Regions from separate parts of the Saccharopolyspora sp. CA-218241 genome, predicted to be linked through region 2. Evidence: riboswitches for the same ligand, from Rfam matches in the RefSeq annotation. Region 2 holds a riboswitch; the other holds the start of a gene.
What was found. Region 2 has a riboswitch for cobalamin ahead of ACQP0T_RS21530 (precorrin-8X methylmutase). Riboswitches for the same ligand answer to the same signal wherever they lie in the genome.
Positions count from the first base shown of each region.

Region 1: linked by a shared signal. The riboswitch ahead of metE (5-methyltetrahydropteroyltriglutamate--homocysteine S-methyltransferase) and the one ahead of ACQP0T_RS21530 (precorrin-8X methylmutase) in region 2 are both predicted to bind cobalamin.

Region 1 covers NZ_CP191860.1:2,042,092-2,047,977, forward strand. Annotated here, with positions in the region: gene metE (5-methyltetrahydropteroyltriglutamate--homocysteine S-methyltransferase) at 1-2,282, opposite strand, end outside; cobalamin riboswitch at 2,411-2,655, opposite strand; gene ACQP0T_RS09980 (arylamine N-acetyltransferase family protein) at 2,844-3,623, opposite strand; gene ACQP0T_RS09985 (LacI family DNA-binding transcriptional regulator) at 3,737-4,750, shown strand; gene ACQP0T_RS09990 (alpha/beta fold hydrolase) at 4,848-5,708, shown strand; gene ACQP0T_RS09995 (hypothetical protein) at 5,800-5,886, shown strand, end outside.
Region 2 covers NZ_CP191860.1:4,522,372-4,528,257, forward strand. Annotated here, with positions in the region: gene ACQP0T_RS21515 (serine protein kinase RIO) at 245-1,192, shown strand; gene cobA (uroporphyrinogen-III C-methyltransferase) at 1,235-2,458, opposite strand; gene ACQP0T_RS21525 (sirohydrochlorin chelatase) at 2,442-3,350, opposite strand; gene ACQP0T_RS21530 (precorrin-8X methylmutase) at 3,347-3,970, opposite strand; cobalamin riboswitch at 4,142-4,265, opposite strand; gene ACQP0T_RS21535 (response regulator transcription factor) at 4,433-5,071, opposite strand; gene ACQP0T_RS21540 (sensor histidine kinase) at 5,023-5,886, opposite strand, start outside.

The DNA of each region.
Region 1 (5,886 bases), 2.5 Mb from region 2:
AGCGACGGACGGATCCCGGCGGTCGCGATGATCACGTTCTCCAGCGCCTGCTCCACCTCGGTGTAGCCCCGCGTCTTGAGCCCGCAGTCGGGGTTGACCCACAGGCGTTCGGCGGGCACCGCGGCCAGCGCGGCCGTCAGCAGGTCGGTGACCTCCGCCGCGGTCGGGACCCGCGGCGAGTGGATGTCGTAGACGCCCGGGCCGACGCCCCGGGCGAAGCCGACCGCGTTGAGGTCGTCGAGCACCTCCATCCGGGAACGGGCCGCCTCGATGCTGGTGACGTCGGCGTCCAGCGCCACGATCGCGTCGATCACGTCGCCGAACTCGGAGTAGCACAGGTGCGTGTGGATCTGGGTGGAGTCGGCGATGCCGGACGTGGCCAGCCGGAAGGACGTCACCGCCCAGTCCAGGTACCCGGGCCGGTCCGCCTCGCGCAGCGGCAGCAGCTCGCGCAGGGCGGGCTCGTCCACCTGGACCACCCGGATGCCCGCGGCCTCCAGGTCGGCCACCTCGTCGCGGATGGCCAGGGCGACCTGGTCGGCGGTGGTGGCCAGCGGCTGGTCGTCGCGGACGAACGACCACGCCAGGATGGTGACCGGTCCGGTGAGCATCCCCTTGACCGGCTTCTCGGTGAGCTTCTGGGCGTAGGTGGCCCACTCCACGGTCATCGGGGCGGGGCGGGAGACGTCGCCGTAGAGGATCGGCGGGCGCACGCACCGCGACCCGTAGGACTGCACCCAGCCGAATTCGGTGCTGGCGAACCCGTCGAGGTGCTCGGAGAAGTACTGCACCATGTCGTTGCGCTCGGGTTCGCCGTGCACCAGCACGTCGAGGCCGAGCCGCTCCTGCACCCGGATCACCCGCTCGATCTCGTCGCGCATCCGCTGCTGGTAGGTCGCCGGGTCGATGCGTCCGGCGCGCAGCGCCGCGCGCGCCTTGCGGACGTCGGTGGTCTGCGGGAAGGAACCGATCGTGGTGCTCGGCAGCGGCGGCAACCGCAACGACCGCTGCTGGGCCTCCTGCCGCCCGGCGTAGTCACCGCGCCGCGCGTGCTCCGGGCGCAGCGAGTCCAGCCGGGCCCGGACCCGGTTGTCGCGCACCGAGTCGGCACCGGCCCGGTCGGCGACCGCGCGCCGGGCGGCGGCGAGCTCGTCGGCCACCACCTCGCGCCCGTCGCGCAGCGCCCGGCCGAGGACCACGACCTCGTCGACCTTCTGCCGCGCGAAGGCCAGCCAGGACGCCACCCGCGCGTCCAAGGCGGTCTCGGCCTCGACGTCGTAGGGCACGTGCAGCAGCGAGCAGGACGTGCCGACCGCGACCTCGCCCGCCAGGCCCAGCAGGGTCGCGGCGGTGGACAGCGCGCCGTCCAGGTCGGTGCGCCAGACGTTGCGGCCGTCGACCAGTCCGGCGACCAGCGCCTTGTCCGCCAGGCCGCGCACCGACGGGAGCCGGTCCAGCGCCGACCGCCCGGCGACCAGGTCCACCGCCAGCGCCTCGACCGGGGTGGCGGCCAGCTCGCCGAGCGCCTCGCCCAGATCGCCGAAGTAGCCGGCCGCCAGGATCTTCGGCCGCTCGGTCAGCTCGCCCAGGCGCCGGTAGGCGGCGCGCAGCGCGGCCAGCTCGGCGGGGGAGCGGTCGGCGGCGAAGGCGGGCTCGTCGAGCTGCACCCACTCCGCGCCCGCGCGGTGCAGCTCACCGAGCAGCTCGGCGTAGGCGGTCAGCAGGTCGTCGAGCCGGTCCAGCGGGCGGAACGACTCCGGCGCCTGGTCGTCCGATTTGGACAGCAGCAGGAAGGTCAGTGGCCCGACCAGCACCGGACGGGTGGTCACGCCCGCTTCCAGGGCTTCCTGGTACTGGTCCACAGGGGACTGGTCGGACAGCGAGAACCGCGTGTCCGGGCCGATTTCCGGGACGAGGTAGTGGTAGTTGGTGTCGAACCACTTGGTCATCTCCAGCGGCGGCGTGGACTCCACCCCGCGCGCCATCGCGAAGTAGGTGTCCAGCGGGCTCAGCCCGAGCGCGGTGAACCGTTCGGGTACCGCACCGAAGACGACCGCGGTGTCGAGCACCTGGTCGTAGTACGAGAACGTGTTGCCCGGCACCGAATTCAGTCCGGCCTCGTGCAGCGAGCGCCACGTGTCCACCCGCAGGCCGCGGGCGACCTCCCGGAGTTCCGGCTCGCCGATCCGCCCGGCCCAGTAGCGTTCCAAGGCTCGTTTGAGCTCCCGGTCGGGGCCGATCCGGGGGTAGCCCAGCACGGTGGAACCGATCGTGGTTGTCAACGCTCTCTCCTCGCGAGCTCGACGACAGGAGTCCGAGACCGGGAGAGCGCAGGGCGCGACGGCGCGACGAGCTGCCGCGCGGGCGTCCGGCAGGCCCTCCCTCGGGGCCTCGAACAGCGCGCACCGCTCCGGCGCGCGCACCGGTGGCAGGTCTTCGGACTCACGGGCGCTTCCCGGCGTCGCCGGGGATTCCTACTGGCCGTCGCTTCCCGGGCCTGGTGGCCCAGTGCTGATCCCGGTCGTGGACCGGGGACGGCGTTGGTTCCCGTTCACCGCTGCGGGGCAGTCCCGGATTCGCACCGGGTTCCCTCTTGCCTCGGCCGCTCCCGCCCGGTCGGGCGGAGGCGGCCGAACCACCAGCACGGATCAGGCTAGCCGCCGACCTCGCGTTGGCAAGGGCGCCCGCCGCCACGAGCGTCCCCGCGCGCCGGGCGCGGCGCCCGTTGACGTCGCCTTTCGATCCGCCGCGCCGCCGCGGTGAGATCCCGGACACACCGTCGCGCGGGCGCCCGCCCGCCGCCGAGCCGGACGGACCGGTGGGCCCCCGCAGTGGACGTCCGCTCAGCGCTGCGCCGGGTCGGCGGGGAGCCGGTCGAGGGGCATCCCGAACACCTCGCGGTAGGTCGCCAGCGCTTCGTCCTCGGTGAGGGTCCGCTCGGTGCGCTCGCCGTGCTCGGTGCGGACCAGTCGTGTTCCGCTGAGGGTGACCCGGCCCGCTCCGGTGCGCAGCGAGCAGGTCGGACCGCGGGTGAACGGCGAGCGCGGCGAGGTCTGCTGGTACCAGCAGGTGGGCTCGAAGTCGCGCAGCGCGCGGGGGCGGGGCTCCAGCCGGTACTGCGGCTCGCCGTCGCGCAGCAGGTCCAGGTCGCCGGACGCCGCGTCGACCGGGCGGAGGGCGAACGAGCCTTCCGGGTCGGGCTGCTCGCCGGTGCTCGCCATCCGCAGCGGGTGCACGGGGTTGCGGCCGAAGCCGACGTCGACCAGCCACGGCTCGTCGAGGTCGACCCGCAGCGCCAGGTGGTCCATCGGCGGACCCGGCTGCTCGGGGGTGGCGAAGACCCGCGCGGCGAGCAGTTCCACCCGGTAGCCGAGCGCGGTCAGCAGCGCCGCGAACAGCCCGTTGAGCTCGTAGCAGAAGCCGCCCCGGCGGCGCCGCACGATCTTGTCGACCAGGTGCTCCTCGGTCAGCTCGACCAGCTCGCCGAGGTGGATGTCGAGGTTCTCGAACGGCACCGAGGTCAGGTGCCCGGACTGGAGCGCGTGCAGGGTCGTCGCGTCGGGCGGCCCGACCGCCTCGATCCCGATCCGGGCCAGGTACCGCTCGGTGGTGGCATCGTCCACACGACCATTCTGGCACATCACCTCATGTCCACAGTAGACACCAGCGGCCGGGTGGGGGATATGATCCCGCGAACGGCGGTGCTCGCGCCCCGGGACCTGGGAGGATGGCACGGATGACGGCTGGCGGGCGAGAGGACGAGCGGACCGGGCCGACCGCGGCTGACGTGGCGGCGCTGGCCGGGGTGTCCCGGGCGACGGTGTCGTACGTGCTCAACGGGCTCGTCGACGAGCGGATCGGGCCCGAGACCTGGGCCGAGGTGCGGGCCGTCGCCCGCGAGCTCGGCTACGTCCCGCCCGGCGGCCGCCGGACGACCGGGCACGAGCTGGTCATCGGCCACCTGGGCGGCGAGCGGATGACCCTCGCGCGACTGGCCACCGCGGGGCTGGACCGGCTCGCCGTCGAGCTCGGCGAAGCGGGCTACACGATGGTCCTGCACCGCGACACCGAGCTGAAGGGGATGGCGGCGGCGCGGTCCTGGGCGGCGTTGCGACCGGCGGCGGTGATCGCCCACGCCGACCGGTTCACCAAGGGCGGTGCCGAGCTGCTCCGCCGCGCGGGGGTGGTGCCGATCGGCATCGCGACCCAACCCGTCCCGGCGGTGCCGACGCTGGTGATCGACGACTCCCGGCTGGGCGAGGTCGCCGCCGAGCACCTCGCCGAGCGCGGCTGCCGCCGGGTGCTCGTGGTGGTGCCGAAGGCCAAGGGCGACCGGCAGCTCGTGGCGCACCGGGTGGCGGGGTTCGAACGGGTGGCCGCCCGCACCGGGATGCGGCTGGAGGTGGTGCGGATGGGGCTGCGCCGCGACTCCGCCGACCGGCTGACCCGCACCGTCGCCGGGGACGATCCGCCCGACGGCGTGTTCGCCTGCACCGACGACCACGCCGGGCTGCTGCTGGGCGCCCTGCTGGACCGGGGCGTGCGGGTCCCCGGTGACCTCGCGCTGGTCGGGGCGGACAACGCTCCGTTCTGCGAGATGCTGCGTCCCCGGCTGACCTCGGCGGAGATCGATCTGGACGCCCCGGGGGCGGACCTGGGGCGCGCCGTGCTGGCGGCCATCCGGGGGCGGTGGGACCCCGACGCGGCCGCCCGGCCGTGGCCCGCGGTGCTGCACGTCCGGGACACCTGAGCGCCGCACCAGGGTCTTCGGTCCCTGTTCAGCGGCTCCGCCGCGTCCCTAGCCTCGAGCCGACCCATATCCCGGCGCGATCGCAGGAGGCGGCCGCATGACGGTGACCCCCGTTCGCGAGCTGACCCGGCGGGAGCAGGACGAGATCGACCGCGCCAACCGGTCCCGTCGCCCGCCCGTGGTCTTCCTGCACGGCATGTGGCTGCTGGCGGAGAGCTGGCGGCCGTGGGCGGACTGCTTCGAGGACGCCGGCTACGCTGCGCTGACCCCCGGCTGGCCGGACGACCCGGAGACCGTCGAGCAGGCCAGGAACGATCCCGACGCCTTCGCGCGCAAGGGGATCGGCGACGTCGCCGCGTACCACGAACGGGTGATGGCCGGGCTGGACCGGACGCCCGCGCTCGTCGGCCACGCCCTCGGCGGTCTGCTGGCGCAGCTCCTGGCCGGGCGCGGCGGCGCCATGGCGTCGGTCGTCATCGACCCCGTCCCGACCCGCGGCGTGCTCCCGATGCCGTTCGCGGCGCTGCGGTCGGCGCTGCCGGTGCTGCGCAGACCCGGCAACCGCGGCCGGGCGGTGATGCTGAGCTTCAGGCAGTTCCGCTACCGCTTCGCCAACGCGATCAGCAAGGAGGAGGCCCGGGAGCTCTACGACCGCTACCACGTGGCGGCCTCGGGGGCGCCGATGTTCGAGTCGATGCTGGCGAACTTCAGCCCGCGCACCGAGGCCCGGGCCGACAGCGCCGCTCCGCAGCGCGGCCCCATGCTGATCGTCTCCGGCCACCGGGACCACCAGGTGCCGCCGGCCACCACCGCGGCGACCTACGAGCGGCAGCGGCGCAACCCGGGGATCACCGAGTTCGCCGAGCTCGCCGATCGGGGGCATTCGCTGACCATCGACGCCGGGTGGGAGGCGGTCGCGCGACTGTCCCTCGACTTCGTCCGCCGGTTCGTCCGGTAGCGGTTTGGCCTGCTCCGGCGCGGGGTAAGGAGCACCCCAGTGGCCGATGGGACGACGTCCCATGAACCCGAGATCCCGGGAGGTGGGATGGATGCGCTTGTCCACCGCGCGGCAGGTGTTCGACCGCGAAGGACCGTTCGCCACCGTGTACCTGGAAGCCCGTTCGTCGGGCGAGGAC
Region 2 (5,886 bases):
CCGCGCACAGCGGGGCGGTGCGGGCGCCGGAAAATGCGTTGCGCGTCCGGTTCGGGCCCGCGCACACTGTCCTGGCGCCCGATCCGGGGCTGCGCGCGAGCGGAGAGGAGGTGTGCCGTGGAGGTCGTTGTTCGCAGCGGTGCGTTCCACCGCGCCACGTCCGGTCCAGGCCCGAACTCCTCCCGCTCGCTGCCCTGACGCCCTCGGGTGCGCCGGCGGGAGGCCATCCCGAGGAGCACCCCAAGTGCCTTCGCTCGACGACTACGAGCACTACTACGACGACCACTTCCCCGACGAGCGACGGAAGCGCCCGCGACGCCGCGCCTTCGACGACGAACCGGTGCGCCGCGGCAGGCTCACCGAGGAGGAGAAGGACCGCCTCGCCGCGCTGCGGGAGGAACCCGAACCGCTCGGCCTGCCCGAGGACGCCGACCGCTGGTCCACCTGGGACACCGGCGAGCGCGGCCCCGAACCGCACCCGGACTGGGTGGTCACCGCCCTCGCCGCGGTGGACCACGAGCTCGGCGTGCTCAAGACCGGCAAGGAGGCCGACGTCCACCTGCTGCGGCGGTCGCTGCCCGGCGGGGAGTCCTGCCTGCTGGCCGCCAAGCGCTACCGCGACGGCGACCACCGCCTGTTCCACCGCGACGCCGGGTACCTGGAGGGGCGGCGGATGCGCCGGTCCCGGGAGATGCGGGCGATCGAGCACCGCACCGCGTTCGGCCGCGGCATGATCGCCCAGCAGTGGGCGGTCGCGGAGTTCCGGATGCTCGGCGCGCTGTGGCGGGCGGGCGCGCCGGTGCCCTACCCGGTGCAGCGGGTCGGCGGCGAGGTGCTCCAGGAGTTCATCGGCGAGGCCGACGGCACCGCGGCGCCCCGGCTGGCCGCGCTGCGCCCGGACCGCGCCGAACTGGCGCAGCTGTGGGAGCAGCTGGTCGACGCGCTGGCCGTCCTGGCCGGGCAGGGCTACGCCCACGGCGACCTGTCCGCCTACAACGTGCTGGTGCACCGCGACCGGCTGGTGCTGATCGACCTGCCGCAGGCGGTGGACCTCGCCGCCAATCCGCAGGGCCTCGACTACCTGGCGCGGGACGCGGACAACATCACCGCGTGGTTCCACCGCGCCGGGTTCGCCGGGGCCGACGCGACCGAACTGGCGGCGCTGCTCGCCGAGGAGGCGAACCTGGGCTGAACCGCGCGGGTGGGTCCGGCCGTCCGGACCCACCCGCGCGCGTCAGTCCTTCAGCCCGGCGACCGGGCCGATGACCACCACCGCCGGCGGTTGGACGCCCTGCTCCCGCACGTCGGCCCCGACCCGGTCCAGCGTGGTGCGCAGCGAGCGCTGCGTCGCGGTCGTGCCCTCCTGCACCACGGCGACCGGGGTGTCGGCGGGGCGGCCGTGCTCGATCAGGACCTCGGCGAAGGACTCGATGCGCTGCACCGCCATCAGCAGCACCAGGGTGCCGCGCAGCCGGGCGAGCGAGGGCCAGTCCACCAGCGAGCGCTCGTCGTCGGGTGCGACGTGCCCGGAGACGACGACCACCTCGTGCGCCACCCCGCGGTGCGTCACCGGCACGTCGGCCACCGCGGGCACCGAGAAGGCGCTGGTGATCCCCGGCACCACCGTCACCGGCACGCCCGCCTCGGCGCAGGCCAGCAGCTCCTCGAAGCCCCGGCCGAACACGTAGGGGTCGCCGCCCTTGAGCCGGACCACGAACCGCCCCGCGCGGACGCCGTCGATCAGCGTCCGGTTGATCACGTCCTGGTTCGCCGCCCGGCCGTACGGGATCTTCGAGGCGTCCACCACCTCGACGTGCGGGCCCAGCTCCTCCAGCAGCTCGCGGGGGGCGAGGTGGTCGGTGACCACCAGGTCGGCCTTGGCCAGCAGCCGCCTGCCGCGCACCGTGATCAGGTCCGGCGCGCCCGGACCGCCGCCGACCAGCACCACCCCGGGCGCCGGGGCGTCGGCGTGCTCGTCGACCACACCGGACTGCAACGCCTCCAGCAGCGCATCGCGCACCGCCACGCTGCGCCGGGGGAATCCGCCGGCGAGCACCCCGAGCAGCAGCCCGTCGTGCTCGGCGACCGCGGGGGTCACCGCGCTGCCGGACACCGCCCGGTCGGAGCGCACGCAGAACACCCGCCGCCGCTCGGCCTCGGCGCCCACCGCGGCGTTGACCTCGTCGGGGGAGGCGGCGGCCACCGCGTACCAGGCGCCGTCCAAATCGCCGTCGCGGTAGCCGCGCCGGGTCCAGGTGATCTCGCCGGCGTCGGCGAGCGCCTCCACCGCGGGGGTGGCCTCGGGGGCGATCACCTCGACGGCGGCACCGGCGCCGACCAGGCGGGGCAGCCGGCGCTGCGCGACGGTTCCCGCGCCGACCACCACGACCCGGCGTCCGGCGAGGTCGAGTCCGGCGAGGTAGTGGTGCTCGGCGGGCGGGTTAGCGGGAGTGTCCATGTGCGTGTCCGTGTCCGTGACCGTGCCCGGTCGGATCGTCGGGGTGGTGGTGCGGCGTCTGCGGCGCACCCAGCTTGTCCTCGAAGCCCGGCAGCAGCACCCGGTAGGCGCAGGTGTCGCAGTTCATCCGGATCTCGCCGTGCAGCGCCTCGTGGTAGCGCTCGACGACGAGCTCGGCCAGGGCGTCGGTGTCACCGAGGTAACCGGAGACGTGGACGTCGATGTCCGGTGCCGCGCGGGCGTACTCCCGGGCCTGTCGGGCCACGCGCTGCGGCAGCACCCCGTCGAACAGGAAGTAGGGCGCCACCACGACCTTCCGCGCGCCGAGGCGGCGGGCCCGTTCCAGCCCGGCCGCGACGTCCGGCGGTGCCAGCGAGACGAACGCGGTCTCGACCGTGTCGAAACCGCAGGTCTCCTGCAAGAGCCGGGAGACCTTGCACACCTCGGCGTTGGCGTCCGGGTCGGTGGAGCCCCGGCCGACCAGCACCACGGCCGTGTCCGCCCACTCCTCGCGCGGCACCACCGCGGCGATCCGCTCGGCCAGCAGGTCCAGCAGCACCGGGTGCGGGCCCATCGGGCGGCCGAAGGCGAACGACGTGCCCGGGTGGCGGCGGACCTCCCGCTCCAGCGCGGCGGGGATGTCGCCCTTGCCGTGCCCGGCGGCGACCAGCACCAGCGGAACCGCCGCCATGGTGCGGTGGCCGCGCGCGGCGAGCTCGCCCCACGCCTCGGTGACGGCCGGTGCGGACAGCTCGATGAAGCCGCCCGCGACGTCGATCCCGGCGGGGGCCATCCGGCCGCGCACCCGGTCGATGAACGCGCGGAACTCCTCGACCCCGCCGTCGTCCACCGTCCCGTGGCCCACGATCAGCAGCGGCTGCGGTGCGGTCACCGGTCCTCCTCCTGGTTCTCCCGCCAGTACAGCAGGGCGTTGACGGCGGCGGCGGCGATCGCCGCACCGCCGCGTTCGGTCAGCGTGCTCACCCCGGGGAGTCCGCTGCGCCGCAACGCCGCCTTGGCGGCCACGGCGCCGACGAAGCCCACCGGCACGCCGACGACGAGCGCGGGTCGCACCGCGCCCGCCTCGGCGAGCCGCAGCAGTTCGGCCAGCGCGGTCGGGGCGTTGCCGATCGCCCACACCGCGCCGTCGGGATGGCGTTCGGCGGCGGCCCGGATGCCCGCGGCCGACCGGGTGAGCCCGTCCTCGGCGGCGACCCCGGGGAGGTCCAACGCGACCAGCGGTTCCCGGGACGTGATGCCCACCGCCACCATGCGCACGTCGGTGATCAGCGCGGCGCCGTCGAGCAGCGCCCGCCGCCCGGCGCGCACCGCGTCCTCGGTGGTGACCACCTCGCCGGTCCAGCTCGGGTCCGCCGTGGTGTGCACGACGCGCTCCACCACGGCGCGGGTCAGCGGGGCGAAGTGCCCGAAATCGGCGCGCTCCCGCATGATCCGGTACGACTCGATCTCGATCGGGTGCACCCGCCGCGGTGGCGGGTCGAACGTGGTCATGCTCGCTCCGGCTCCTCGACTCCGGCCGGACGGGGAGCGACGGCCGCAGCGGAGCGCGCGGGCCGCCGTCGGCGACCGCGTTCCGGCATCCCGCATGGGAGCCCGACCTCCTGGGTTCTCCCGCCCGGGGTGGGGTGTCCGCGCGCCGCGGCGCGACGCGGGGCCGGCGCGCAGTGTCCTGACTCCCGGATCGACGCGGTGTCCCCGGCCTTCCAGCCTTGCGGCCGTGGCCATCGGTGGGGTCCGCTCCCCGGTCACAGTGGCGGGACCGCCCCGGATTCGCACCGGGTTCCTGCACTGCCAGCCGACGTATCCTGACCTGCCGAGCACCCCAGGTCAAACCCCGTGAATTCGATCACGCACCCGGCCCGAGGACGCCCACCTCACCCGGGAGGGTGCCGAGTGAGGGGCGCCTTCATCCGGCTATGTCGGATGAAGGCGCCCCTCACCAGGGTCGCGAGGTCAGCGCTCGAGGTATTCCAGGACCGCCAGGACCCGCCTGTTGGTCTCCGGTTCCTGCGCGAGCCCGAGCTTGCCGAAGATGCTCGCGATGTACTTGCCCACCGCCCCCTCGCTCACCACGAGGCGCTGCGCGATGGCGGCGTTGGAGCAACCCTCCGCCATCAGGGCCAGGACGCCGCGCTCCCGGTCGGTGAGGTCCTGGAGCGGGGCGGCGCGGCGGGCGACCAGGGCCGAGATGACCTCGGGGTCCATCGCCGTGCCGCCCGCGGCGACCCGGCGGACCGCGTCGACGAACTGCTCGGCGTTGAACACCCGCTCCTTGAGCAGGTAACCGACGGCGCCCGCGCCGTCGGCGAGGAGCTCGCGGGCGTAGAGCTGCTCGACGTGCTGGGAGAGCACGAGCACCGGCAGGCCGGGGATCGCGCGGCGGGCGACCAGCGCGGCCTGCAACCCTTCGTCGGTCTTGGTGGGCGGCAGCCGGACGTCGACGACGGCGACGTCGGGGCGGTGGTCGAACAGCGCGGCCTGGAGTTCGGGGCCGGTCTCCACCGCCGCGACGAGGTCGAAGCCGTGCGCGGTGAGCAGCGCGCTCAGGCCGTCCCGGAGGAGGAAGAGGTCTTCGGCGAGGACGACGCGCACGGGATCTCCAAGGTCGCTCGGGTGGGACCGCCGTCCGGGCTGGACAGCGCGAGTGCGCCGTCGAACGTACCGAGCCTGCGCCGGATCCCGGCGAGTCCGCCGACGTGCCCGACGACCGCACCGCCGGACCCGTCGTCGGTGACGGTGATCCGCAGCGCGGTGCCGTCGTGCGACACCTCGACGCGGATGGCCGCGGCGGCGGCGTGCTTGACGGCGTTGGTGACGAGCTCGCGGGTGGCGAAGTAGGCGGCGGCCTCGACGGCGGGCGGGCACCGACCGGGCAGGTCCACCACCGCCTCCACCGGGGCCGCCGACTCCAGGGCGAACGCCCGCACCGCGTCGCCGAGACCGCGTTCGGCGAGCACCGGGGGCCGGATGCCGCGCACCAGCCCGCGCAGTTCCGCCAGCGCGGCGCCGGATTCGTCGCGGCCCTCGGCGAGCAGCGCGCGGGCCCGCTCCGGTTCGGTGGCCAGGAGCTGTTCCGCGGCGGCCAGCTTGAGCCCCAGCGACACCAGCCGCGCCTGCGGCCCGTCGTGCAGGTCGCGCTCGATGTCGCGCAGCCGGTCGGTCTCGGCCTCGGTGGCGTCGGTGCGGGTCTCGGTGAGCTGCTCGACGCGCTGGGCGAGCAGCGCGCGCTCGGTCGGGGCGAGCAGCAGCCGGGCCCAGTACCCGTGCCAGCGCAACGTGATCGGCGCGAGCAGCACCAGCACCGCAGCGGCGAGCAGCCCGGCGGGCATCCCGATCGCCGGGTTGTCCACCAGCCAGCGGGCGAACCCGGTCCAGCCGGCGCGGGCCGCGGACATGTCGAGGAACAC